Regions from separate parts of the Aquiluna sp. genome, predicted to be linked through region 2. Evidence: predicted binding sites of a transcription regulator. Region 2 holds the regulator's gene; each other region holds the start of a gene.
The links. Region 2 encodes HrcA, which represses chaperone genes, less so after heat shock. Its sites were predicted from a motif close to TTNGCACTCGNNNNNNNCGAGTGCNAA; they were not measured.
Positions count from the first base shown of each region.

Region 1: a site for HrcA is predicted at 5,693-5,719, ahead of groL (chaperonin GroEL). Genes of this name have one in related genera too.
Region 3: a site for HrcA is predicted at 3,405-3,431, ahead of groES (co-chaperone GroES). Genes of this name have one in related genera too.

Region 1 is NZ_CBCHRQ010000001.1:150-8,175, reverse strand. It holds gene AC128V_RS00055 (ABC transporter ATP-binding protein) at 1-642, opposite strand, end outside; gene AC128V_RS00050 (DsbA family protein) at 789-1,640, shown strand; gene AC128V_RS00045 (hypothetical protein) at 1,688-2,107, opposite strand; tRNA gene AC128V_RS00040 (tRNA-Thr) at 2,313-2,385, shown strand; gene AC128V_RS00035 (aspartate ammonia-lyase) at 2,532-3,926, shown strand; gene AC128V_RS00030 (DUF554 domain-containing protein) at 3,910-4,641, opposite strand; gene AC128V_RS00025 (hypothetical protein) at 4,646-4,819, opposite strand; gene msrB (peptide-methionine (R)-S-oxide reductase MsrB) at 4,829-5,230, opposite strand; gene AC128V_RS00015 (cold-shock protein) at 5,406-5,606, shown strand; gene groL (chaperonin GroEL) at 5,755-7,374, shown strand; partial or broken gene AC128V_RS00005 (sensor histidine kinase) at 7,438-8,026, opposite strand, start outside.
Region 2 is NZ_CBCHRQ010000008.1:762-8,787, forward strand. It holds gene AC128V_RS01580 (HIT family protein) at 1-288, opposite strand, end outside; gene AC128V_RS01585 (RsmE family RNA methyltransferase) at 316-1,005, opposite strand; gene dnaJ (molecular chaperone DnaJ) at 1,005-2,057, opposite strand; gene hrcA (heat-inducible transcriptional repressor HrcA) at 2,054-3,076, opposite strand; gene hemW (radical SAM family heme chaperone HemW) at 3,110-4,321, opposite strand; gene lepA (translation elongation factor 4) at 4,322-6,175, opposite strand; gene rpsT (30S ribosomal protein S20) at 6,310-6,570, shown strand; gene holA (DNA polymerase III subunit delta) at 6,608-7,561, opposite strand; gene AC128V_RS01620 (ComEC/Rec2 family competence protein) at 7,558-8,026, opposite strand, start outside.
Region 3 is NZ_CBCHRQ010000050.1:1,924-9,949, reverse strand. It holds partial or broken gene AC128V_RS05240 (ABC transporter ATP-binding protein) at 1-284, shown strand, start outside; gene AC128V_RS05235 (glycine zipper domain-containing protein) at 277-426, shown strand; gene AC128V_RS05230 (ABC transporter substrate-binding protein) at 485-1,807, opposite strand; gene rarD (EamA family transporter RarD) at 2,058-2,969, opposite strand; gene groES (co-chaperone GroES) at 3,032-3,328, opposite strand; gene AC128V_RS05215 (THUMP-like domain-containing protein) at 3,456-4,622, shown strand; gene AC128V_RS05210 (DUF4190 domain-containing protein) at 4,644-5,033, opposite strand; gene tsaD (tRNA (adenosine(37)-N6)-threonylcarbamoyltransferase complex transferase subunit TsaD) at 5,109-6,587, opposite strand; gene tsaB (tRNA (adenosine(37)-N6)-threonylcarbamoyltransferase complex dimerization subunit type 1 TsaB) at 6,587-7,171, opposite strand; gene tsaE (tRNA (adenosine(37)-N6)-threonylcarbamoyltransferase complex ATPase subunit type 1 TsaE) at 7,155-7,607, opposite strand; gene alr (alanine racemase) at 7,610-8,026, opposite strand, start outside.

The DNA of each region.
Region 1 (8,026 bases), on a different contig from region 2:
CAGTAGTCCGTCCTTTAGAACAGCTACGCGGTCACCCATGGTCATGGCCTCAACCTGGTCGTGGGTAACGTAAACAGTGGTTACACCCAAGCGACGCTGAAGCGATGCAATCTGGGTGCGGGTCTGAACACGAAGCTTTGCGTCCAAGTTAGATAGTGGCTCATCCATTAGGAATACCTGTGGCTGGCGAACGATCGCGCGGCCCATGGCCACACGCTGACGCTGACCACCAGAAAGTGCCTTTGGCTTGCGGTTTAGGTATGGCTCTAGGTCTAGTAGCTTGGCTGCCTCTAGAACGCGCGCTGCGCGCTCTTCTTTGTTAACGCCAGCAATCTTTAGGGCGAATCCCATGTTCTCCGCCACGGTCATGTGTGGGTACAGAGCGTAGTTCTGGAAAACCATTGCGATGTCGCGGTCTTTAGGTGGTACGTCGGTAACCTCGCGGTCACCAATGTAGATGCCACCTTCGTTTACTTCTTCTAGGCCGGCAAGCATGCGCAGCGAAGTTGATTTTCCACAGCCAGAAGGACCTACTAGAACTAGAAACTCGCCGTCTCTAACCTCTAGGTTCAAATTGTCTACTGCTGGCTTGGTCCCACCTGGGTAAGTGCGGGTTGCATTGCGAAATGACACTGATGCCATGATTTTCTCCTCCACCGGCGGTACGTGCCGGACGATCCTTCGTGAATGGATGCTGCCCCCAATTGAGGCAACTGGTTAAGTATCGCACCTCGGATACACTTATACGACTTCGTAACCAAGCTGATACCGAACCAAGGTAGGAACCAATGACTTCGAACCACAAGCAAACTCGCTCAGAGCAGCGTGACGCAGCCCGCCAGAAGGCAAAGGCACTTCGCGAGCAGAACCAGAAAAAGGCCAAGCGCTCAAAGCTAGTAATTCAGCTTTCAGTTGTTCTTGTCGCCTTGGGAATCGTTGGTGGTGTGGCGGCAGTTATCGCCATTGAAGCCGCTAACCGGGTGGCTGCGCCAGTTGTTGACGATGTCCCAAAAAACCTAACTGAGCTTGGTGGCCTAAAGATCGGCGTTGGTCTGCAGGCTTTCACCGCAGACAAGACCCCTACCCCAGAGGCCTCAGAGACCAAGGCCCCGGAAATCGTTGTTTATGTTGACTACCAGTGTCCAATCTGCCAGGCGTTTGATCTGCCAAACTCCGCACAAATTCGCTCCTGGGTTGACACCGGTGCAGCAACGGTTGAGATTCGTCCAATATCCTTCCTAGACCGTGCATCGCTAAACGAGTACTCCTCGAGAGCAGCAAACGCAGCCTTCTGCGTTGCAAACTTTGAGCCAGACAGCTACTTCGACATGCACTCAAACCTCATGATCAACCAGCCTGCCGAAGGCCAGGAAGGTCTTGATGACAACGAGCTTTACAAAGTCGCGCAGCAGTCAGGTGCCGGCACTGACGAGGTCAAGGGCTGCATCCAAAACAAGAGCTTCGCCGATTACATAGAACAGCGCACCCAGAAGGTGCTAAACACCCCTCAGCAGGGCGTTACGGTAACTGGCACCCCAACCGTGTTGGTCAACGGCGCCAAGTTCACCTGGGCGACCGGAGACGAGCTAGTTTCCCCTGAGTTCTTTGCTCAGTTCGTGCAGACTGCGAGCGCCGAGTAAAGGATTCTGGCCGGCAACCACTCGGTTCGGGTGGGTGCCGTTAATCACTAGCTGATTGTGGCGCAGTACTCAGAAAGCGTGAAGACTTGTCCTCCGAGGGCACTCTTTGCCTCGTCTAGATTCTGGAATACAGCCTGTTCGCCAGAAAGAACCAAAATCCAGGTCTCTCCTACCAGAAGCTTCTCGACTACCGAAGGGTCTTCACCGGAGCTAGCACATGGCTCTGCCATGGAACTTTGGAAAAGCTCCTTGGTTGGCGAAAAGCCAAGGCTAATTGCCCCGTCAATTCCTTCCGTCTCGCACTCTATCCAGGCGATGTTATCCACCGTTCCCTGCGAGGGGTTTGGGCAATCAAAACCTGCTGTTTCTAATGCTTTGCTTGCCTGACTTAGTGTTGTGATTGTGGTTTCGCTCGCAGAGCACCCAGCCAAAAGCAAGATCACTGCAACTAATGAGATTCTCTTCATGGTTCCCTCCTACTCACAGAGGTTAGTAGAGAGCAGCGGCGACACCATTGCTCCCTCTCCAGTAATCGGTAAATTCCACAAAGGCTTAAATTCAATAAGTTCGAAGCATCAGTCACTAATTTTGCTGGCCATTCCAACAACAACGTGAGATACCGTAAGCAGCGCTCCCCGATGAACCCTTGAGTCCATTAGTATTTAGGCGGTTGCCGACCTGGCGCAATTGGTAGCGCACCGTACTTGTAATGCGGGGGTTACGGGTTCGAGTCCCGTGGTCGGCTCTAGAGGCCCAGATCCTTGAGGTTGGTCAGGACATCGTTTCTCTAGCTGCGATGGGTGCAATCATCGCGAACTTCATTTAGTACTAATCGCCTAACAGCTCGGCACCGAGGGATTGCTCGCGTTATGCGAGATACTAGACACCGTGATGACAACGAGGTTAGAGCACGATCTTTTAGGGGAGCGCGAAATCCCCGCCAACGCTTACTGGGGTATTCATACCCTTAGAGCTATTGAAAACTTTCCAATTACCGGAGTCCCGATTGGGCACTACCGTTCTTTGGTGCGCGGACTCGGCTTTATCAAGGAAGCCTCCGCTAAAGCCAACCTAAAGCTTGGTGTTATTACCCAAGAGCTGGCCGATCCGATCATTAAGGCATCAATTGAGGTGCGCGATGGGCTCTGGGATGCCGAGTTTGCGGTAGACGCCATTCAAGGTGGTGCTGGAACCTCAACGAATATGAATGCCAATGAAGTGATTGCAAACCGTGCTCTTGAAATTGCCGGTTTTCAAAAGGGTGAATACGACGAGATTCACCCACTGAATCACGTGAATGCATCTCAGTCCACCAATGACGTTTACCCAACCGCTATCAAGGTTTCGCTAATCATTGAGAGCTTGGCACTTATCAAGCAGGTTGAGCACTTGCGCAAGGCAATTGACAGAAAAGCCTTGGAGTTCAAGGACATCCTCAAGATGGGTCGCACTCAGCTGCAGGATGCCGTGCCAATGACTTTGGGTCAGGAATTCACCGCATGGTCTTTGACACTCGGCGAAGATCAAAGTCGCCTCAGGGAGGTCATTCCGCTACTGAGTGAACTAAACCTCGGTGGCACCGCTATTGGAACTCGCCTCAATACCCCGGACGGCTATGCCGAGTTGGTGGTGGATATCTTGAGCGAGCTCTGTGAGCACCCATTTAGGTTGGCCGAGAACCTAATTGAGGCAACCAGCGACACCGGTGTCTTTGTCTCTACCTCCAGCGTCCTCAAGCGTCTTGCCACCAAGTTGTCAAAGATCTCAAATGACCTAAGGCTGCTCTCTTCTGGCCCAAGGGCTGGCTTTGGTGAGATCAACCTGCCTGCCAGGCAGGCCGGTTCTTCGATCATGCCAGGCAAGGTAAATCCGGTTATCCCTGAGGCGGTGAACCAGATTGCTTTCCAGGTAATTGGTAATGACATAACAGTCACAATGGCTTCTGAGGCTGGACAGCTGCAGCTAAATGCTTTCGAACCGATTATTGCCAGGTCTTTGATGATGAATCTGGTTTACCTGCGCAAGGCCTGCCAGATCCTGGCTGACTTTTGCATCGATGGCATTACCGCAAATGTCGAGTTCCTCAAATTCACAGTCGAGAACTCAATTGGCTTAGTTACTGCCCTGGCTCCAACTCTTGGCTACGAAGCAGCTTCGCTAATTGCCAAGCACGCCCAAGAACACAGGCTCTCGGTGAAGCAATCAGCCAGTCAATTGGGGTTGATGACTGAGGAAGAGTTTGATGCCATCTTGGGAGATGTTGATCGAATTACTGGCCGAGGCTAGTTGCCAAAACCAAAGTAATTAGCGGAGCAAAGATTAGAGCCGGTAGTAGATCCGCTACCGACACCATTCGAATCTTGAGCACTCGCAATCCTGTTCCTAAAAGCAAAATGCCTCCGGTTGCAGTGATAGACGCGACGGCCGCCTGAGAGAGCACATCTCCAACGCTTGCAGAGAGAATCGTCAGCAACCCTTGCCAGAGTCCAACCGGAATTGCAGAAAATGCAACTCCCCAGCCCATGGTTGCCGAGAAGGCTACTGAGGTAAAACCGTCGAGGGTTGACTTGAGCGCCAGAATTTCAAAACCTTGACCCAGCCCATCTTGCAATGCACCAAGCACTGCCATTGGGCCAATGGTGAAAAGCAGCGCTGCATTGACAAAGCCCTGAATAAATTGGTCTTTGTCACCCTTGCCTTTGGTCTTGGCTTGAAGCCAAACTCCAAACTGCTCGAGCCGCTCTTCAATCTTGAGAAGCGACCCGGTTACGCCTCCAAGCAGCAATGCTGCGAGCACCACCAGGATGGTCGGGAAGACGCCGGTTGCTTTTGCAAAGGCCTCATCACCTAGATCTGCAAGGTTGAGTGCACCAATAACTAGAACGATGAGTCCCATTGCGTCGGTGAGGGTGCGGCTCATCTTCTCGGGAAGTCGATTTCCCAAAAGCACGCCGATTGCCGAGCCAACGACTATGGCAAGAACATTGATGAGCGTGCCCAAAGGACTATGCGCCTAGTGAGCTAAGTAGTTCGTAGACCAGGAAGGCTGGCCAGACCAGGGCCTTCAGAAATCCAAGCAAACCCATCCAGAAGTCAGTTGCCGTGGAGATGTAGTAGATAACCGCTCCAATAAAACCAAAAGCGTAAATTGAACCGGTTCCTGCAGAAACTTTAGCCATGCCTCAACTCTACTGAGCAGGCTTGAAGGTGATGCTCACAGAGTTGATGCAGTAGCGATCTCCGGTTGGAGTTTGTGGGGCATCTTCGAAGACGTGACCTAGGTGACCGCCACACTTCTTACAGCGAACTTCGGTTCTAACCATTCCGTGGGCACGATCTTCGATGTATTCAATGGCGTCGTTGTCCTGTGGCTTATAGAAGCTTGGCCAACCGCAGTGCGAGTCAAACTTGGTGTCAGCCTCAAACAAAAACGCATCGCAACCGCGGCAGTGGTAGCTACCAGCACGCTTCTCATCTAGTAGTTCACCGGTGTAAGCACGCTCGGTACCGGCCATGCGCAGCACGTGATATTCGAACTCATTGAGCTCAGATTTCCACTGCTCGTCAGTTTTATAGACCTCGTACATCAATTCAACTTTCGCTAATTAGCTTTATAACCCTTTAGTAACACAAAAAATAGGTTATTCAATTCCTTTGCTTTTCACCCTTAAGTGCGTAAAGTTGGGATGTCGGAGTGGGACCTAGGTTGAAGCCCGATGCATTCGTGAAGTACTCGAATGCCGGAATTGCATCAGGAGCATCAACATGGCACAAGGAACCGTAAAGTGGTTCAACTCTGAAAAGGGTTTTGGTTTCATCACTCAGGACGGCGGTCCAGACGTATTCGTACACTTCTCCGCTATTCAGACCGATGGTTACCGCGAATTGAAGGAAAACCAGCGAGTCGAGTTCGACGTAAAGACCGGTGACAAAGGCCCTCAGGCCGAGAACGTCAACGTCCTCTAATAGAACAAAGATCTCAAGTCAGGCCGATGTGCGAAAGCACATCGGCCTTTCACTTGCACTCTGGTCCTGAGAGTGCTAAAAATGTATTAGCACTCAACTATGCCGAGTGCTAAACCAAAACTTTTAACTGCAATCGGGAGAAACCCAAATGGCAAAAATCATTCACTTCAACGAAGACGCTCGTCGCGGACTAGAGCGCGGACTAAACATTCTGGCTGACACCGTAAAGGTGACCCTTGGACCTCGTGGACGCAACGTCGTTCTAGAGAAGAAGTGGGGCGCCCCAACCATCACCAACGATGGTGTTTCGATCGCCAAGGAGATTGAGCTAAGCGACCCGCTAGAGCGAATTGGCGCGGAGCTAGTAAAGGAAGTTGCTAAGAAGACCGACGACGTTGCCGGTGATGGAACCACCACCGCAACCGTGCTAGCCCAGGCGCTAGTAAAAGAGGGCCTTCGCAACGTGGCTGCTGGTGCAGACCCAATCTCGCTAAAGCGCGGTATCGACAAGGCTTCTGCCGCTGTCACCGAAGCTCTGCTAAAGATGGCAGTTCCAGTTGAGACCAAGGAGCAGATTGCTGCTACCGCTTCGATCTCTGCTGGTGACTCAGTCATCGGTGAGATCATCGCCGAGGCAATCGACAAGGTTGGTAAGGAAGGTGTTGTAACCGTTGAGGAGTCAAACACTTTCGGTATCCAGCTTGAGCTAACCGAGGGTATGCGCTTTGACAAGGGTTACGTTTCTGCCTACATGGTGAGCGACCCAGAGCGCCAGGAGGCAATCCTGGAGGATGCTTACATCCTGATCGCCAACAACAAGATCTCCAACATGAAGGACCTGCTTCCAATTGTTGACAAGGTTATGCAGGCCGGAAAGCCACTGCTAATCATTGCTGAGGACATCGAGGGCGAAGCCCTTGCAACCTTGGTTGTAAACAAGATCCGTGGCATCTTCAAGTCTGTTGCTGTAAAGGCTCCAGGCTTTGGTGACCGTCGTAAGGCTATGTTGCAGGACATCGCAATCTTGACCGGTGGACAGGTTATCGCCGAAGAGGTTGGCCTGAAGCTTGAGAACACCGAGCTTGCAATGCTGGGACGCGCTCGCAAGGTGGTAATCACCAAGGACGAGACCACCATCGTTGAGGGTGCTGGTGACTCTGACCAGATCAAGGGTCGCGTTGAGCAGATTCGTCGCGAGATCACCAACACTGACTCTGACTACGACCGCGAGAAGCTACAGGAGCGTCTAGCCAAGCTAGCCGGTGGTGTAGCTGTGATCAAGGCGGGTGCTGCAACTGAGGTTGAACTTAAGGAGCGCAAGCACCGCATTGAGGACGCAGTTCGTAACGCAAAGGCAGCGGTTGAAGAAGGCATCGTCGCCGGTGGTGGTGTTGCACTGCTTCAGGCTGGCAAGGTTGCGTTCAAGGACCTAAACCTAACTGGTGACGAAGCTACCGGTGCTCGCATCGTGGCGGTTGCAATCTCTGCGCCACTAAAGCAGATTGCGCTAAACGCAGGTCTTGAGCCTGGTGTAGTTGCTGAGAAGGTTTCCAACCTGCCAGACGGTCACGGTCTAAACGCCGCTACCGGTGAGTATGTAGACATGCTCAAGGCCGGTATCAACGACCCAGTGAAGGTAACTCGCTCTGCACTGCAGAATGCAGCTTCCATCGCAGGTCTATTCCTAACCACCGAGGCCGTTGTGGCCGAGCGCCCAGAGCCTGCTTCGGCTCCTGCTGGCGACGCTGGTGCGGGAATGGACTTCTAAAGAAGTAAGTACAAAAAAGCCGGGGTGGTAATCACCCCGGCTTTTTTCTTTAAGTTTTTCGCTTTAGGAGATTGGAATCTCGAAGCTAAAGGTGGCTCCACCGCCCGGGGTAGCTTCTGTCCAGATTGTTCCGCCGTGAGCATTGATTATTGACCTTGCAATCGCGAGTCCCAGGCCTGAGCCACCGGTCTCTCGGTTTCTTGAATTGTCAGCTCGATAGAAGCGATCAAACACCTTTTCCTGAAGCGGCTCAGGTATGCCATCACCGCTGTCAATAACCGAAACTTTGATGTTCTTATCAACCCTGGCTACCAATACTGCGACGGTGGATCCCGTAGGGGCAAAGCGAGAGGCATTTGCAACCAGGTTGGTCAAAACCTGTTTGATGCGGTCGGCATCGAGTTCGACCTCCAGGTTTTTGGTCTGATCTTCGAGTTCAAACTTCACATCTGGATTGGCAACCGAGGCATCTTTGATCACCGGCGTTGCTATGGATTCCAGAGCCACCTTTTGTTTGGTGAGCTGCCCTAGTTCGTCCATGCGGGTCAAGGTCAGCAGCGACTCCACCAAACCGGACATCCGGATCGCTTCTGACTCGATTCGTTCCATCGCCTCAGCGACGTCCTTCGGTTTCTTGATGGCTCCCATGCGA
Region 2 (8,026 bases):
CGCATGGGTGTGGAACACCGATTGACCCTCGCGGCTGCCGGTGTTGAACTGCAAGCGGAACTGACCATCGGTCTTGGTTTTCGCGACCTCGCGAATCAGTTCAAATAGCCCAAGTAAAACCTGTGAATCTTCGAGTTCAGAAATGTTTGTTGTGTGGGTTTTGGGCACCACTAATACATGAACTTTGGCCTGCGGGTTGATGTCCAAAAACGCAACGGCGTGATCGTTTTGAGCCACGAATTCAGTGCCAAATTCGCCACTAACCATCTTGCAAAAAATACAGTCCAACGAATCCTCCAATCCCAATACTAAGTCTCAGGACCAAAGCCCTGAAGCGAATTGCAAAGCCGCCATTGCGGCTGCTCCAGCACTTGAGGTTCGAAGCACGCTAGTGCCAAGCCGAACCCGCTGAAAACCTTTTTCCTCAAGTAGTTGAAATTCGGAATCTGAGATACCGCCCTCTGGACCGACCACCAAGGTCACATCCTCTGACAGCGGCATAAAGTCGGTCAGCGATTTGGTGGCCTTGGGATCCAAAACCAATGCAGTTCCGACAGCACTGAGTTGCTTGCTGGTAGCAATTGGCTTCACCTCACAAAGGAATGCCTGCTGGGATTGTTTCATCGCCTCGATGGCAATTTGCTGCCACCTAGTTTGGTTCTTTGCCTCTTTGCCATCCCAACGAACTATTGAACGATCTGAACTCCAGGGCGTCACGCTACTAAGTCCCAGCTCAACGCAGGTTTGCATGGCCAGCTCATCGCGATCGGCCTTGGCAAGAGCTTGCACCAAGTGAAACCGCGGGGTGCGCTGGTTGGTTTGCTGTAACTCTGAAATCTCGTAGCCGGTCTCTGAGGTCATCGAAGCTGTGGCGACCAAGCCCAGCCCGTTAGTGATTGAAACCTGCTCCCCCACTCTTAGCCGAAGCGACTTCGCGTGACTAGCTTCGCTTGCAGGCAAAACATTGCTTTGAGAGGAAAGTCCTGGGTCGTAAAGCCAATGCACTAGAAGCGACCCTTTGCTCTTCTGGAACCTAATCTGGGAACATCTTCTCGGTGAAGTTCGCGAAGCTTTTTGAAGATGTCCTTGCCCCTGCCATCAAGACGAGTTGGAGTAAGCACCTTCAACTCAAGACGAAGGTCGCCTCTGCCCTTGCCTCGAATGCGAGAAGCTCCGAGCCCCTTGAGGGTAATGACATCACCGTGCTGAGCGCCCGGTTTGGACTCAACCTTCACTTCGCCGTCTAGTGATTCGATCTGAACTTCAAAACCAAGGGCTGCGTCAGCCACCGGCACTTCTAGCTGAGCAACTAAATCGTCTCCATCGCGACCGAAAATTGCGTGTGGCCGAACAGAAACCTCGAGGTAGATATCTCCCGCTGGACCTCCGGCAAATCCAACTTCGCCCTGCCCAGAAAGGTGAAGCCGCATGCCATCGGCAACGCCGGCCGGAATGTCCAAGGTCAAGTCGCGCTTTGAGCGCACTCTGCCCTGACCTCGGCAGGTGATGCAAGGGTCAGGAATCACTTCACCGGTGCCGCGGCAAGAACCGCAGGGCGAGGTGGTAACCATCACGCCCATAAATGACTGCACCTGGCGCTGAATCTGTCCCGACCCGCGGCAAATATCGCAGATCCGAACACTGGTGCCGGGCTTGCAGCAGCTGCCCTGGCAGGTGTCGCAAAGAATTGCGGTGTCGATGGTTAGGGTTTTCTCCGCACCGAAAACGGCTTCGCCTAGATCTAGGTCAACCCGAAGCAGCGCATCTTGACCACGTTGGGATCGAGACTGTGGACCACGAGATGATCCACCGCCAAAGAATGATTCAAAGATGTCGCCGAGACCAAATCCGCCATCACCACCACGGTCATACCCAGCACGCTGCTGGGGGTCAGTCAGGACCTCATAGGCATGGGTGACCAACTTGAATCGCTCAGCTGCCTGCGGGTCTGGGTTGATATCCGGGTGCAACTCACGCGCCAATTTGCGATAGGCCTTCTTTATCTCGTCCTCACTTGCGGTCCGAGAGACGCCTAACACCTCGTAGTGGTCGCTCAAGCGTTTGCCTCCAAAGTCTTTGTCAGATACCTTGCAACCGCACGGACCGAAGCAATGTTTCCGGAATAGTCCATTCGGGTAGGTCCTAGCACTCCGAGTTTTGCCACCTCGGTGCCACGGTTTTCGTACCCGGTGACCATAATTGCTGCGCTCTTTAGTCCCTCAACCCCAATTTCAGAACCAATTCTGAGGCCGACACCGTGCTGATCACTGTGGAGTTCATCCAAGAGCTTGAGAAGAACAACCTGCTCTTCGATCGCTTCGAGAACCGAAGAAAGATCCCCGGAGAAATCCTGCTCTTGCTTTGCAAGATTGGCAGCTCCGGAAATGGTGAGTTTTTCCTGTCGGTTGGCATCTACCAAAGACTGCAGCGACTGAATCACCTGCAGTACAACTGCCCTCCGACCAGGTGCAAATTCCGAGTCCAGCGATGTCAGCTTGCCTTTGACATCCGCCAGCGCTGACCCAGAAAGCATTCCGTTGAGGCGGCCGCGGAGTTCTTGAATCAGATCTTCCTGCATTGAGCTGGACTCAATCTGCAGCTGTTGGACTCGACCAGAGTCCGTGATTAACATCAACAAAAGTCTGCTTGTGCCGATCGGTATCAACTCAATGTGTCTCACGGTCGACTTGCCAAGTGATGGGTACTGCACCATCGCTAGTGAGTTAGTCAGAAGTGCCAGCTGTCTAGCGCTTCGCTCGACAATCTCATCCAGGTCGTTTGCCCCGCCAAGAAAGCCCTCTATGGCAGCTTTTTCTCCAGTTGATAGCCGTTTTAGGTCAGCGAGCTTGTCAACAAAAAGGCGATAGCCCTTCTCGGTAGGGATCCTGCCGGCGCTGGTGTGAGGGGCAACAATTAGCTCCTCCTCCTCCAAAAGCGCCATGTCATTTCTAATTGTCGCGGCCGAGACGCCCAGTGGGTGTCGATCAAGTAGCGACTTTGAGCCAACCGGCTGTGAAGAGAAGATGAAGTCCTGCACGATTGCGCGCAGCACCTCTAGAGAGCGTTCTGGAATCATTGGCACTCACCTTCCTCGAGTGCCAATTCTAGGTCAAGCCTGGGATTTTGATAGAAAATCCAGCACCAGTCCATCGACCAATAAGCGCCCCGGAAGCGTTGCCTTTATTTGGTCATTCGCAGCTAATTCCAGTAGCCCGGTGGCAATCGCATTCGCGACCAACTCGGTAGGAACTCCTAGTTCTCTAAGAAGCGACCTTGGAACACCCCGGCTTGTGCGAAGCATGAGCAAGAGCTGCTCTTCGAGTTGAGTTCTTTTATCCAGGTACTCAAAGCCCGCGACAGGACTGCCTTTTTCAAGCGCAGCTGTGTAGGTCGAAGGATGTTTTTGGTTCCAGAATCTAGCCCCCGAGATGTGTCCGTGAGCTCCTGGACCATAGCCCCACCAGTCTTGAGATTGCCAGTAGGCCTGGTTGTGAAGTGATGGATTACCCCAGTTGGAAACCTCGTAGTTTTTTAGCCCGGCGTTACCCAGTAGCTCCTCTGTCAGCAGATACTTATCCGCATTTAAGTCTTCATCAACCTCTGCTAGCTCTCCACGCGCAATCCTGCGGGCAATCGCAGTTCCTTCTTCGATGATTAGCGAGTAGGCGGAAACGTGCTCGACCCCAAGCTCAAGCGCTTGCTCCAGAGTCCGTCTCCAGCTCTCCAGCGTCTCTCCAGGCGCGCCGTAAATCAAATCGACGCTGATCCTAAGTCCAAGCTCTCGAGCTCGCTTGACCGCCGCAATCACCTTGTCTTTGCTGTGGACTCTGTCCAAAACGTCCAGCACCTGCTGATCAAATGACTGAACTCCGAGGCTGATTCGATTGACGCCGACGGTTTTGAGCTCTTCAAGCTTTAGGTGATCTAGCCCTTCCGGGTTTGCTTCCAGTGTGATCTCAATCTCATCGATGAACCCGAAATTTGCCTTCAGCGATTCAAGGATCTCTGAAATCTGACTTGCCTCGAACATCGATGGCGTTCCGCCCCCAAAGAAGACGGTCGTCAGTTTTCTATCCGGAATACCCCAGTTAGAAAGCAGTTGCTTACTGAGGTTCACCTCTTGAATTAGCGGGATGTGGAACTCGGCTTGCGAAACACCGCGCAACTCTTTGGAGGTGTAGGTGTTGAAATCGCAGTAACCGCAGCGGACCGCGCAGAACGGGATGTGAACATAAGCGTGGAACGTTGCGGTGCTGTTTGGTGTCAGCTTTAGCTGACTATCACTTGGCCACTTCAGACCCAAAGGCAAAGACGCAGCCAACTACTTCTTCTTGTCAGTCTTTGGCTCTTCGGTGGAAAGTGCAGAGATGAATGCCTCCTGCGGCACTTCAACGCGACCGACCATCTTCATGCGCTTCTTTCCCTCTTTTTGCTTCTCGAGGAGCTTGCGCTTTCTAGAAATGTCACCGCCATAGCACTTTGCCAAAACATCCTTGCGGATAGCTCGAATGGTCTCTCTGGCAATAATGCGAGCTCCGACCGCGGCCTGAATTGGAACCTCAAACTGCTGCCTTGGGATCAGTTCGCGCAGCTTTGCAGCGATTCTGGTGCCATGGGCATAGGCCTTGTCTTTATGAACGATGGAGCTAAACGCATCTACCTTTTCGCCTTGCAAAAGAAGATCGACCTTCACAAGATCACCCTCTGCATAGCCATCCTCTTCGTAATCCAAAGATGCATAGCCCTGGGTCTTGCTCTTGAGCTGATCAAAGAAGTCGAAAACGATTTCTGCAAGTGGCAACTTATAGCGAAGTTGAACGCGATCTTCACCCAGGTACTGCATGTCAATCATGCTGCCGCGCTTAGTCTGGCAAAGCTCCATGATGGTGCCCACGTAATCCTTAGGGCTGAGGATGGTCGCCTTGACCATAGGCTCTTGCACCTCGCGAATCTTGCCCTCTGGATACTCAGATGGGTTAGTCACGATGTGCTGGCTACCATCATCGACAGTTACCTTGTAAACCACTGATGGCGAGGTGGCGATCAGGGACAGATTGAACTCGCGCTCTAGGCGCTCAGTGATGATCTCGAGGTGTAGCAGTCCTAAGAATCCGCAGCGGAATCCAAAACCTAGGGCAGCAGAGGTCTCTGGTTCATAGACCAAAGATGCATCCGAAAGTCTGAGCTTGTCCAAAGCCTCACGCAGGTTCGGGTAATCACTGCCGTCGATTGGGTAGATACCGGAGAAAACCATTGGCTTTGGCTCTGAGTAACCCTTAAGCGCCTGGGTGGCTGGCTTTAGTTTGGTGGTAACGGTGTCACCGACCTTGGACTGACGCACATCCTTAACACCGGTGATTAGGTAACCAACCTCACCAACCGAGAGTCCCTGAGTTGATTCAGGCTCAGGGGCAATTACACCGATTTCCAAAAGCTCGTGCACCGCCTTGGTCGACATCATCTGGATCTGCTCACGAGGATGCAGGGTTCCGTCGATCATTCGCACATAGGTGACTACACCGCGGTACGAGTCGTAAACCGAGTCAAAAATCATCGCTCTGGCTGGAGCGTTGGCATCCCCGACCGGTGCTGGAACAGTTCCGACAATCTTGTCCAAAAGCTCAGCAACACCCACTCCAGTTTTACCTGAAACCCTTAGGCAGTCCTCAGGATTTCCACCGATCAGGCTCGCTAGCTCCTCGGCATACTTCTCCGGCTGGGCCGCAGGCAGGTCAATCTTGTTCAAAACCGGAATGATCTGTAGATCGTTTTCCATCGCTAGGTAGAGATTGGCAAGCGTCTGAGCCTCAATGCCCTGAGCCGCATCAACCAGCAAGACTGCACCTTCGCATGCTGCCAATGAACGTGAAACCTCGTAGGTGAAGTCAACGTGACCCGGGGTGTCGATCATGTTCATGGCGTATGTGACGCCTTCAAACTCCCAAGGCAAGCGAACGGCTTGGCTCTTGATTGTGATTCCACGCTCGCGCTCGATGTCCATGCGGTCCAAGTACTGAGCACGCATGTCTCGGTCGCTAACAATTCCTGTGAGCTGCAGCATACGGTCCGCCAGGGTGGACTTTCCGTGGTCAATATGCGCAATGATGCAGAAATTGCGGATCTGGCTCGGGGCCGTTTGAGACGGTACAAGGGCCTTTAGGGCGCGTGGCGACAAACTAACCTCTGCTTTGGGAATCTAGATGTAGGTATTCTCGCATGGTGCTTGCCCTTATTGCATCAAACTGATAGAGTTTCCCCTTGTTCTGAGGTCATTCACCTCAACAAAGTTTTCGCCTAAGAAAGTGAACCATGGCAAACATCAAGTCGAACATCAAGCGCATCGGAACCAACCGCAAGGCCGAGGCACGCAACAAGGCTGTCCGCTCAGAGCTCAAGACTGCGATTCGCGCAGTTCGTGAGGCTACTGAGGGTGGCGACAAGACCGCTGCTGCAGCGGCTCTAGTTGTAGCAACTCGCAAGATTGACAAGGCAGTTTCAAAGGGTGTTGTTCACAAGAACCAGGCTGCTAACCGCAAGAGCGCTATCAGCAAGAAGGTTTCAGCTCTCTAAAGAGTTTTATGAAAGACCGGGCTTCGGCCCGTTTTTTTTATTTCCGAGCCATAGCAAACAGCAGCTTCTCAATGGAGAAACCAGGATCCCTGCTTGCGCCCTTTACGTCGGCATCAGTTTGTGCAGCCAACTGAACCAGTTTGATCAGCTGTGACTCTTCCCAGCCGGACAGTTCTCTTCTAGCCTTTTCAAGCTGCCATGGCTGCATGCCCAGAGCACCAGGGGATGCGTTTCTGTCGTTGAAAAGCCGAGCAAGCTGCCGAATCTTCATGGTGAGCGCAGCGCTAAGGGCAACCGGGTCAATACCAGTGGTGAATCCGTGACGGAATAGTCGAATAGCTTCAGCCGCATTGCCGCTAAGGGCCGCATCAGCAATCTTGAAGGCGTTAGTTTCAACCCTGCCCTGGAATATCTGTTCGACAATCTCCAGGTTGATGGTTGTGGCACCAACGGTTGCCAATTGCGAGCATGCTCCGCCAAGTTCGCCTAAGTCTTGGTTGAATGCTGACAAAAGTGCTTTTAGGCCAGCAGTATCGATCTTCTTTCCTAAGGCTTGCAGTTCCGCTTTCACAAACTCAGCTTTTTCGGCATCCTTTTTGAGCTCCTCGCAAGAGACCACAAGCGATTTAGGACCCAGTGCGGTTTTCACTTTTCCATTGTGACCAACCGCATTTGGCAACCTAACAACTACGGTGCAGCTATCCACTGGCTCGGCCAGCAAGTGCGTCAAATCTTCCAACAAGCCTTCAGAAGCGGTCTGGATTATTACCAATCGTGGTTCTGCGAAAAGCGAGGGGGCGGCAACGGTAAAAAGTAGTCCTGGCGAATACTCCGACTCGGCGACTTCAGTCACTTCGAGATCAGGATGCTGCGCCCTGAGCTTTGCCTTGATGGAAGATATTGCACGGGTAGCCAGATAGCTTTCATTTCCAGTCACCAGAACAAGCGGAGCAGACTCTGCTTGATTCCAATAGACCGTTCTCCCGCTCACAGCGAAAGTTTACCTCCGGAGGAAGCAACCAGCCCTCCACCCTCGAGCCGGATTGATATTGGACCCTGAGAATCAGATCTCAAGACCTTTGCTCCCGTGCCAGAAACCAGCGATAGCGTCTTAGCTGAGGGATGTCCGTAGTCATTCCCCTGCCCCACGGAGAAGATTGCAACATCTGGCTGAATCAACTGATGCAACTGCTCCGACTGATCCTTGGACCCGTGATGGGCAACCTTGAGAACCAGTGGCTTCTCTCTCAGCACCCACAGTTGGGGCCAAGAATGTCTCAACAACCTTTGCTGACCCGGCTCCCCTAAATCGCCTAGCGCTAGAACGCTGAATTCCTGAAAGTCAAAAGTCATCACGACCGATGCGTCATTTGAATCCTCAGCCTCTAGGGCATTTGATGTCGGGCTTAGAACCGACCACCGCACTCCGCCAAGATCTCCCGTCATTCCTCGATGC
Region 3 (8,026 bases), on a different contig from region 2:
CCATGGGTCGCGCACTAATGATGGACCCTGCTGTTCTTTTGCTGGATGAGCCTTCCGCAGGTCTATCGCCTGTCCGTCAGGACGAGGCGTTCTTGCGAGTCTCTGAGATCAACAAGGCTGGCGTGACCTGCATCATGGTTGAGCAGAATGCTCGCCGCTGCCTACAGATCGCTGACCGTGCCTACGTATTGGACCAGGGCAAGGATGCAGTCGTTGGAACCGGCCGAGAGCTGCTAAACGACCCACAGGTCATTGGCCTATACCTCGGAACCCTGGGTGCCTAAGAAGCCTTCTCCTGGTCTCTGGCTGGCCGTTGGGGCCGGCATAGGTGTCGCAGTTGGCGTCTCCATCAACAACGTCGCTATGTCCCTCGCAGTAGGCATAACTGTTGGTGCCGTAATGGACTTCTTCAACCGCAAGAAATAGAGCTTAAACAAAGAACCCCCCGGCCAATGGCCGGGGGGTTCTTTTTGGTAACTAGTTACTAGCCACGGATGGTAGCTGGAACGTTGTTTCCGTCGAACTGCTGAATCAGGATGTTACCGTCGGTTGGGTCACCCAACTCGTTGAAGGTAACGTTGCCCGATGGGCCATCATAGTCGGCGGTTCCGCCGGCGTTGATGATGTCAGCACACTCGGCGAACGAGGTACACTTCTGGCCGTTGCCGGATCCACCGGAAACTTCCTGTAGCTTCACGGACATGTTTGCACCTTCGGTGCTACGTGCCTCAAGAGCTGCAAGAGCTAGAAGAACAACTGCGTCGTAGGACTCAGGACCGTAAGCGTTTAGCTCTAGCGGTGCGTTGCCCTGTGCTTCCCAGTTGTCGTACATGCGCTTGATGAAGTCGCCGATCTTGGCTTCGTTTACACCTGGGTAAGTACCCTTAGCGCCCTCAAGGGCACCAGGCTCAAATACCTCAGAGTAGTTGGTTAGGTTACCGTCAACGAAGTACAGCTTGTCACCAGGGAACTGAGCGATTAGCTCAGGAACGATGGTCTTAGCCTCGTCGAAGGTAATCAGAACGATAGCGTCTGGTCCACCAGCAAGTGCTTCTGCGATCTGGCTGGAGAAGTTGGTGTCACCAGTGTTGTAGGTAGGTGCAGCTAGAACCTCGCCACCAGCAGCAGTGAATGCTGCGGTTACGAACTCAGCTAGACCGGTTCCGTAGGAGTCGTTCAGAACGATCATCGAGATCTTCTGGTGTCCGTCTTCTGCGATTAGGTTACCTAGCACCTCGCCCTGTAGTACGTCAGAAGGAGCGGTACGGAAGTACAAGCCCTTGTCTGCGTAGTCGGTTAGTGCAGCCGAAGTGTTAGCAGGTGAGAACTGAATCACACACTCTGCAACCAAACGGTCGATGAACTGTAGAGAGGTACCGGAGGATGCAGCACCGATAACAGCCTCAACACCTGCGTTTAGCAGACGTGGGATCTCGGTGTCGTATGCCTTGTTGTCGGTGTCACCAGAGTCACCCAAGGTGGCCTCGATGGTGATGCCCTTAGCGGCCTCGTTGATGTCCTTGATAGCTAGTGCAACACCAGCTTCTTCAGGTGGTCCTAGGAATGCGAGGTTACCGGTTAGCGGTAGAGCGGTTCCTAGCTTTAGAGTTAGGTCGCCTTCCTGCTCCGCGCCAAGCTCACAACCGCCAGGAGTGGTGGTAGCTGCTGCGCTAGTCTCCGACTCGGTGGCTTCAGTCTCAGTGGAAGTCGCCGCACAACCCGCCAAAGCCGCTGCGCTAAGTGCAAATACACCTAGTACCGAAACGGTCTTGAGGGCCAAGCGTGACTTGATGTTGATTTCAGTCATTCTTGCTCCTTGAATAGCAATTAGAGGGCAAGTGTGGGCAAACGCTCACACTGCTAGCCAAAAGCATACTGAAAATGCTAGATATCAACCAGAAAAAGCTTCGAAAAAGACGAGCCCGCGAGCTCTAACTATTCGAATTCCGCAGATTGGCATCACTATTGCTTCTGAATCAGAAGCAATTTGACAATTCAATCTTCGAAATTGGTTGAATGTTCCGCTATGTAAGCACTGGGTAACAATTGGGTTTCAGCTAGCCCTGATCAATTACCGGTATCGCACGGCGCTTGTTGCGTATCGCGTCGAAGGTCAACACCACCAGCGAAAGCCAGACCAGACCGAAGCCAACCCATCGCACCGCGGGCATTGGCTCGCGCAAGATAAAGAATGCGGTTAGGAATTGCAGCACCGGGGTCAGGTATTGGATAAAGCCAATTGTGGACAGCGGGATTCTCGATGCTGCGGCTCCGAACAAAATCAATGGCACCGCCGTCAGGATGCCAAAGCCGATCAGAACAAAAGCATTGCTCGGCGAATCCAATAGCGTGATGTGCTCGCTCGATGCGACAAAGGCCAGTTGTGCCAGCGCGATGGGCATGACCAAAAGTGATTCCAGGGCGAAAGACTGAGTGGCCTGAATCTTGCCGCCTACCTTGTTTTTTGCCAGCGAGTAGATCGCAAAGCTAACCGCCAACACCAAAGCAATCCAAGGTGGTCGACCATAGTCAAAGGTCAATACCGCAACCGCCACCAAGCCAATCGCCAGCGCAATCCACTGCGGAGTTCTGAGGCGCTCACCCAAGAACACCACTGCAAACAAAATCGTGATCAGCGGGTTTATGAAGTAGCCCAGCGAAGATTCGATGGTGTTACCGGTTGCAACCGCAACCACGTAGGTCTCCCAGTTGATGAAGATGAAAACAGATGCGACTGCCAGCCATTTGAGCTTCTTGGGCGATCTCAAAAGCTCGAGAATCTTTCCCCAGCCGCGGATTACCGTCAGGACAACGGCTGCGAATAGGAATCCAAAAACCACTCGCCAAACTACGACCTCAAGGGGGTTGGCAAATTTGGTGGCGGTAATGATTAGCGGGAAAGAGCCCCACATTAGATATGCGCTTACGCCCAGCAGCAACCCGGTGGAGTGGCTCGAACGTGTCTTCACCCCCAAAGCCTAGGGGTTAAACGAAAACGACCCAGGTTTCCCTGGGTCGTCCTCTAATTGCTTTAGCGCTCGATGATCGCTAGTACGTCGCGGGCAGAAAGTACTAGGTACTCCTTGCCGTCGTACTTGAGCTCCGTGCCGCCGTACTTCGAGAAGATGACGCGGTCGCCGACCTTTACGTCAACTGGAATGCGGTCACCCTCGTCGCTGAAGCGACCTGGACCTACCGCGACAACCTCAGCCTCCTGAGGCTTCTCCTTTGCGGTGTCTGGAATAACCAGACCGGATGCGGTTACCTGCTCTGCCTCAATTGGCTGAACAACAATGCGATCTTCGAGTGGCTTGATAGAAACCGACACTTTGACCTCTTCTTTTCTTAAGATTTGTGATTTAGCAGACTCGATGTTTGAGTGCTAGTGAAACTTTACGGCGAAATTAGCACTCAGTCAAGGTGAGTGCTAGCAGCAAGACCGATACCCTAGATTCATGAATCAGCTGCTGACCGCCGAGGCCTTGCGCCTTTTGGACGAGGTTGGCGAGATTGATTCCAAGGCGGATGTGCTCTCCATCATCACCAAATTGCGAAAAGCTGGGCATCCTGCGCTCTTGGTCACCGAGGTCATCACCCAAGCCAGGCTAAGAACCAGAGCGAAAACAAAATTTGGAGACTTTGCCAAGAACCTGCTCTTCACCGAGGCAGGTTTAGAGCAGGCGACGAGGCTCCAGGTTGCGGCCATGCATGCCGAGAGATTCAAAGAGAATGGCTTCACCAACATCGCGGACTTAGGTTCCGGCATTGGTGCTGACTCATTGGCCTTTGCAGCCTTGGGCCTCTCTGTTACCGCCGTGGAGCAAGATTCAGAAACGGCAGCGTTGGCCGCTTACAATCTGGCGGCATTTCCAAATGCCAAGGTGGCCGTCGCAGATGCCACAACATTTGACACAACTACCTTTGACGCGCTCTGGCTTGATCCCGCAAGACGCGACCTCGAGCGAAAATCCGCCAAGCACATCACGCTTTCACCAGCTGACTTCAGCCCGGATTTGGATTGGTGTTACTCCCAAGCAAAGCCCAAGGGCATAAAACTTGGCCCGGCATTTCCCTTGGATCTGATCCCCGATGGAGTTGAAGCGCAATGGGTTTCCCACCAGGGCGATCTAGTTGAGCTAACGCTTTGGTTCGAGGGGCTAACCGCAAAACTTGGACGTTCTGCGCTAATGATGCGAGATGGTAAGCGCTACCTCTTCGAAGGAACTGGCGCAGAGCGGGCAGCCACCTCCGAGTTGGGTCAATTCCTCTATGAGCCGGACAACTCGTTGATCCGCTCTCAGCTAATGGGAGAATTTGCCAACCAGCAAAACCTGACAACAGTTTCAGATGGCATTGCTTATCTGAGCAGCGATAACCTCACTCAATCGCCTTGGCTAAAGGCCTACGAGCTGATCGAGAACCTGCCGCTGGACGAGGGAGCGATTCGCAAAGCTCTGGCGGCAAGAGGTATTGGAAAACTTGAAATCAAAAAACGCGGTGTCGATATCACGCCCGAGCAACTGCGTCCAAAACTGAAGTTAAAGGGAGAGGGCGCCGCCTCCTTGATTCTCACCAAGGTAGGCGACGCCCGTCGCGCTCTTATCGTTCAACCGATTCGCTAGAGGGCTGCCCTAGCAAAAGGGCTAGCGGTCACCGAAGTGCATGCCGCCCATTCCACGTTCGAATTCATAAAAATCCGGCCCCATGTGATCGAGTCCGAATCCGCCCGAAAACAGCAGAACCTGGGCAATGACTCCGAGAATTCCAAAAAGAATCCAACCGGCTAGGTGTAGGTAACCCAGCACAATTCCGGTCAGCGCCAAGGCTCGGCCAGCCTCTGAGGTTTGCTTGATTTGCTTGAGAGCGATGTGACCGGTGATTACCGCTACTAGCGCTCCCACAACGCTAACTGCGCTTGCCAGTGAGACTATCGCGAGGGTGTTGAGCGAAGCCCAGTCATACTTCTTTGTCTCTGCAGGTGCAGCAACGACTGTCTCGGCAACTGCCTGAGGTTCTGATTTCTTTTCTGCCATTTATTTCCTTTGGTTGGTGACAGCCAAAGATTGACAGGTCAGCGTGATAGAGCGCTGGGGGAAAGCTGGGAGGTTCTAGGGAGTCTGGACCTGTGTGACTTCGAGCGTGGACTCAGAACCAAAGCCCAATCCAGAGGGTTCCCGACCAGCCATTACCAATTGCGAACCTAGGGCCGCGATCATCGCACCGTTATCGGTGCAGAGTTGGAATCTTGGAATTCGAAGTTCAATACCGTTAGCATCACAGCGCTTTTGTGCCTCTTCGCGAAGCTTGGCGTTGGCAACCACGCCCCCGCCCAAAAGCAGACGATTCACCCCATGGTCCTTGCAGGCATTGATTGCCTTGGTGAGTAATACGTCAACCACTGCCTCGCGGAAGCTAGCGGCAACGTCTGCCTTTGAAAACTCCTCGCCAGCATCCTGAGCCTTCTCGATATGCCTGGCGACCGCAGTCTTGAGCCCGGAGAATGAGAAGTCATAGCGATGCTTCTCCATATCTTTTGGAAGCGTAAGTCCCCTGGGAAAGCGAATGTTCGCAACACCGTCGGCGGCCCACTTATCGATTTGTGGCCCGCCCGGATATGGCAAACCCAAGACCCTGGCCACCTTGTCAAAAGCTTCGCCAGCGGCGTCGTCGATGGTCTCCCCCAAAAGTTCAACGTCGTTGAGCAGGTGCCTAACCAAAAGAAGTGAAGTGTGACCACCGGAGACCAAAAGCGCAATGGTTGGCAATTCAACCGCTCCACGTTCCAGAACATCTGCACCGACATGTCCGACCAGGTGGTTCACTGCATAGAGCGGTTTGTTGTGGGCAAGAGCAAGGCCCTTAGCTGCACCGATTCCAACCATCAGAGCGCCGGCCAACCCAGGCCCGTTGGCAACCGCGATGGCATCGATGTCACTCATCGACAGCTTGGCCTCAGCCAGAGCTTTTTCTAGCGTCGGTCTAATGGCCTCAAGGTGAGCTCTGGCTGCAACCTCTGGAACCACACCGCCGTATTTGGAGTGTTCGTCCATGGAGCTGTGTAGTGCATTGGCTAGCAGTCGATTTCCCTGCACAATGCCGACCCCGGTTTCGTCGCAGGTGGATTCGATTCCTAGCACGATTGGCTGCTTGATAGCCAGCCGCATGATCAGGGCGTCGATACCGGCAGGTTGGTAGTAGCGCTTTCGAAGATCAATCTGCACAAAACCTAAATCTAGATAAAGCGAGATTGCCGCTTGATTGTCGGCCCTGACCTCAAGCATCAACTGCTCTGAACCCAGCTCTTTAGCCTTTGCGATCAGTCGCTGCATAAGCTGGCGACCAAGCCCCAGCCCACGCTTTTCGATTGCAATACCAACGGTTTGGATATCTGAGCTAAAGGAGCCCACCGAAGTTGAGAGTCCGGCGTAGCCAATGAGTTCTGGATCAAAAATCCCTAGGTAATACGTTTGGCTGGCGTCAAGTTCCGCAGCCATGCTGGTTGCAGACCAGGCGTCATCGGGAAATAGTTTTTGCTCTAAATCCATCAAGGTGGTCAGGTGCTCTTTGCCAAGTTGTAGAAATTCCATTAGCCAGTCACCCGCTTTCCAGCTGATGGCGCAACATCTGGAGATCTCAAATAAAGCGCAGAGGAATCACTGAGATCCTTACCTGCAGCCTTGGCCCAGAGGGCATACCTGCCAACCAGTTCCGCATTGCACTTGCCATCAACCTGGTCAAAGCCTACAAACTGATCAAGTGCCTCGGGCTTTAGCACGGCCGGCCCAAAGACGCGCTCTCCCAATTCGTAGGTGGCAACAAAAAGCTCTTTGCGCTTGGCGTCTGAGGAAACCAAGATTCTGGCTTGGCCATGCGGGAGTGCGACGGCATCCAGGTTCATAACCGAATGCATCGGGATTCCAAGTGCCATTGCAAATGAGGTGCCAGCAGCCATACCGACTCGAAGCCCTGTATAGGGAGCTGGTCCGCGACCAATCGCGACCGCGGTTACCTCGCTCGCAGAGATGCCCGCTTTCGCCATGACCTCTGAAATTGCGTTGCCGATGCTCTCAGCGTGACCAAACGGGTCATCGTATTCGACAAAACCTAAGAGCTTATCCCCGGCGAAAACTGCAGTTGAGGTGCCAGCCGAGGTATCAATTGCTAAGAGCAATTTCCACCCCTTCCCAACGCTGACCCACACCGGAAATTTTCACCAAGCGAGATTCGTCCTCGGACTCACGATTGATGTCCACCTGCAACCAGTTCTCCGCAATCCCATCGATGTAGTCCCTCGCCCACTCGACCACGACAATTGAATTAGCAAAATCGATGTCCAAATCATCGAGCTCAACCGCCGAATTCAATCGGTATGCGTCAACGTGAACCAGCTTTGGTCCAACCGCGGTTCTGTGAGTTCTTGCCAAAACAAAGGTTGGGGACTGTACGGTTCCCTGAGCACCAAGACCCTCCCCGATTCCGCGGGTCAGAGTTGTTTTACCAGCACCTAGTGGGCCATTGAGCAACAGCAAATCACCTGCACGCAGCACTTTGGCGATAGCCAAGCCAAGCAGGTGCATATGATCTGGGTCTTGAATTCGAAATTCCATACCTAGAGGTAAACCCTTTTTGCTCTTCCGCCAATCCGGGTCACAATCTCATAGTTGATTGTCCCGGCGGATGCACCTAGGTCTTCAGCCGAAGGTTCACCGTTCGCAGGGTCTCCAAAAATCACAACCTCGCTGCCAAGTGGCACCTCGTGGTCGCCAATATCGACCACGAACTGGTCCATCGCAACCCTGCCCGAAACCTCAAACTGCTTACCCGCAATCAGAACTTTGGCACCAACTGCAATTCTTGGCATGCCTTCGGAGTAGCCAAATGGCACCAGCGCCAAAGTGGTCTCCTGTGCTGTGCGATAGCGGTAACCGTAGGAAACACCTTGGCCGGCCGTAACTCGCTTCAGATTTACAACCTCAGACACGACCCGCATTGCAGGGTGAAGCTGATACTGCCCGTACTCGCGGTC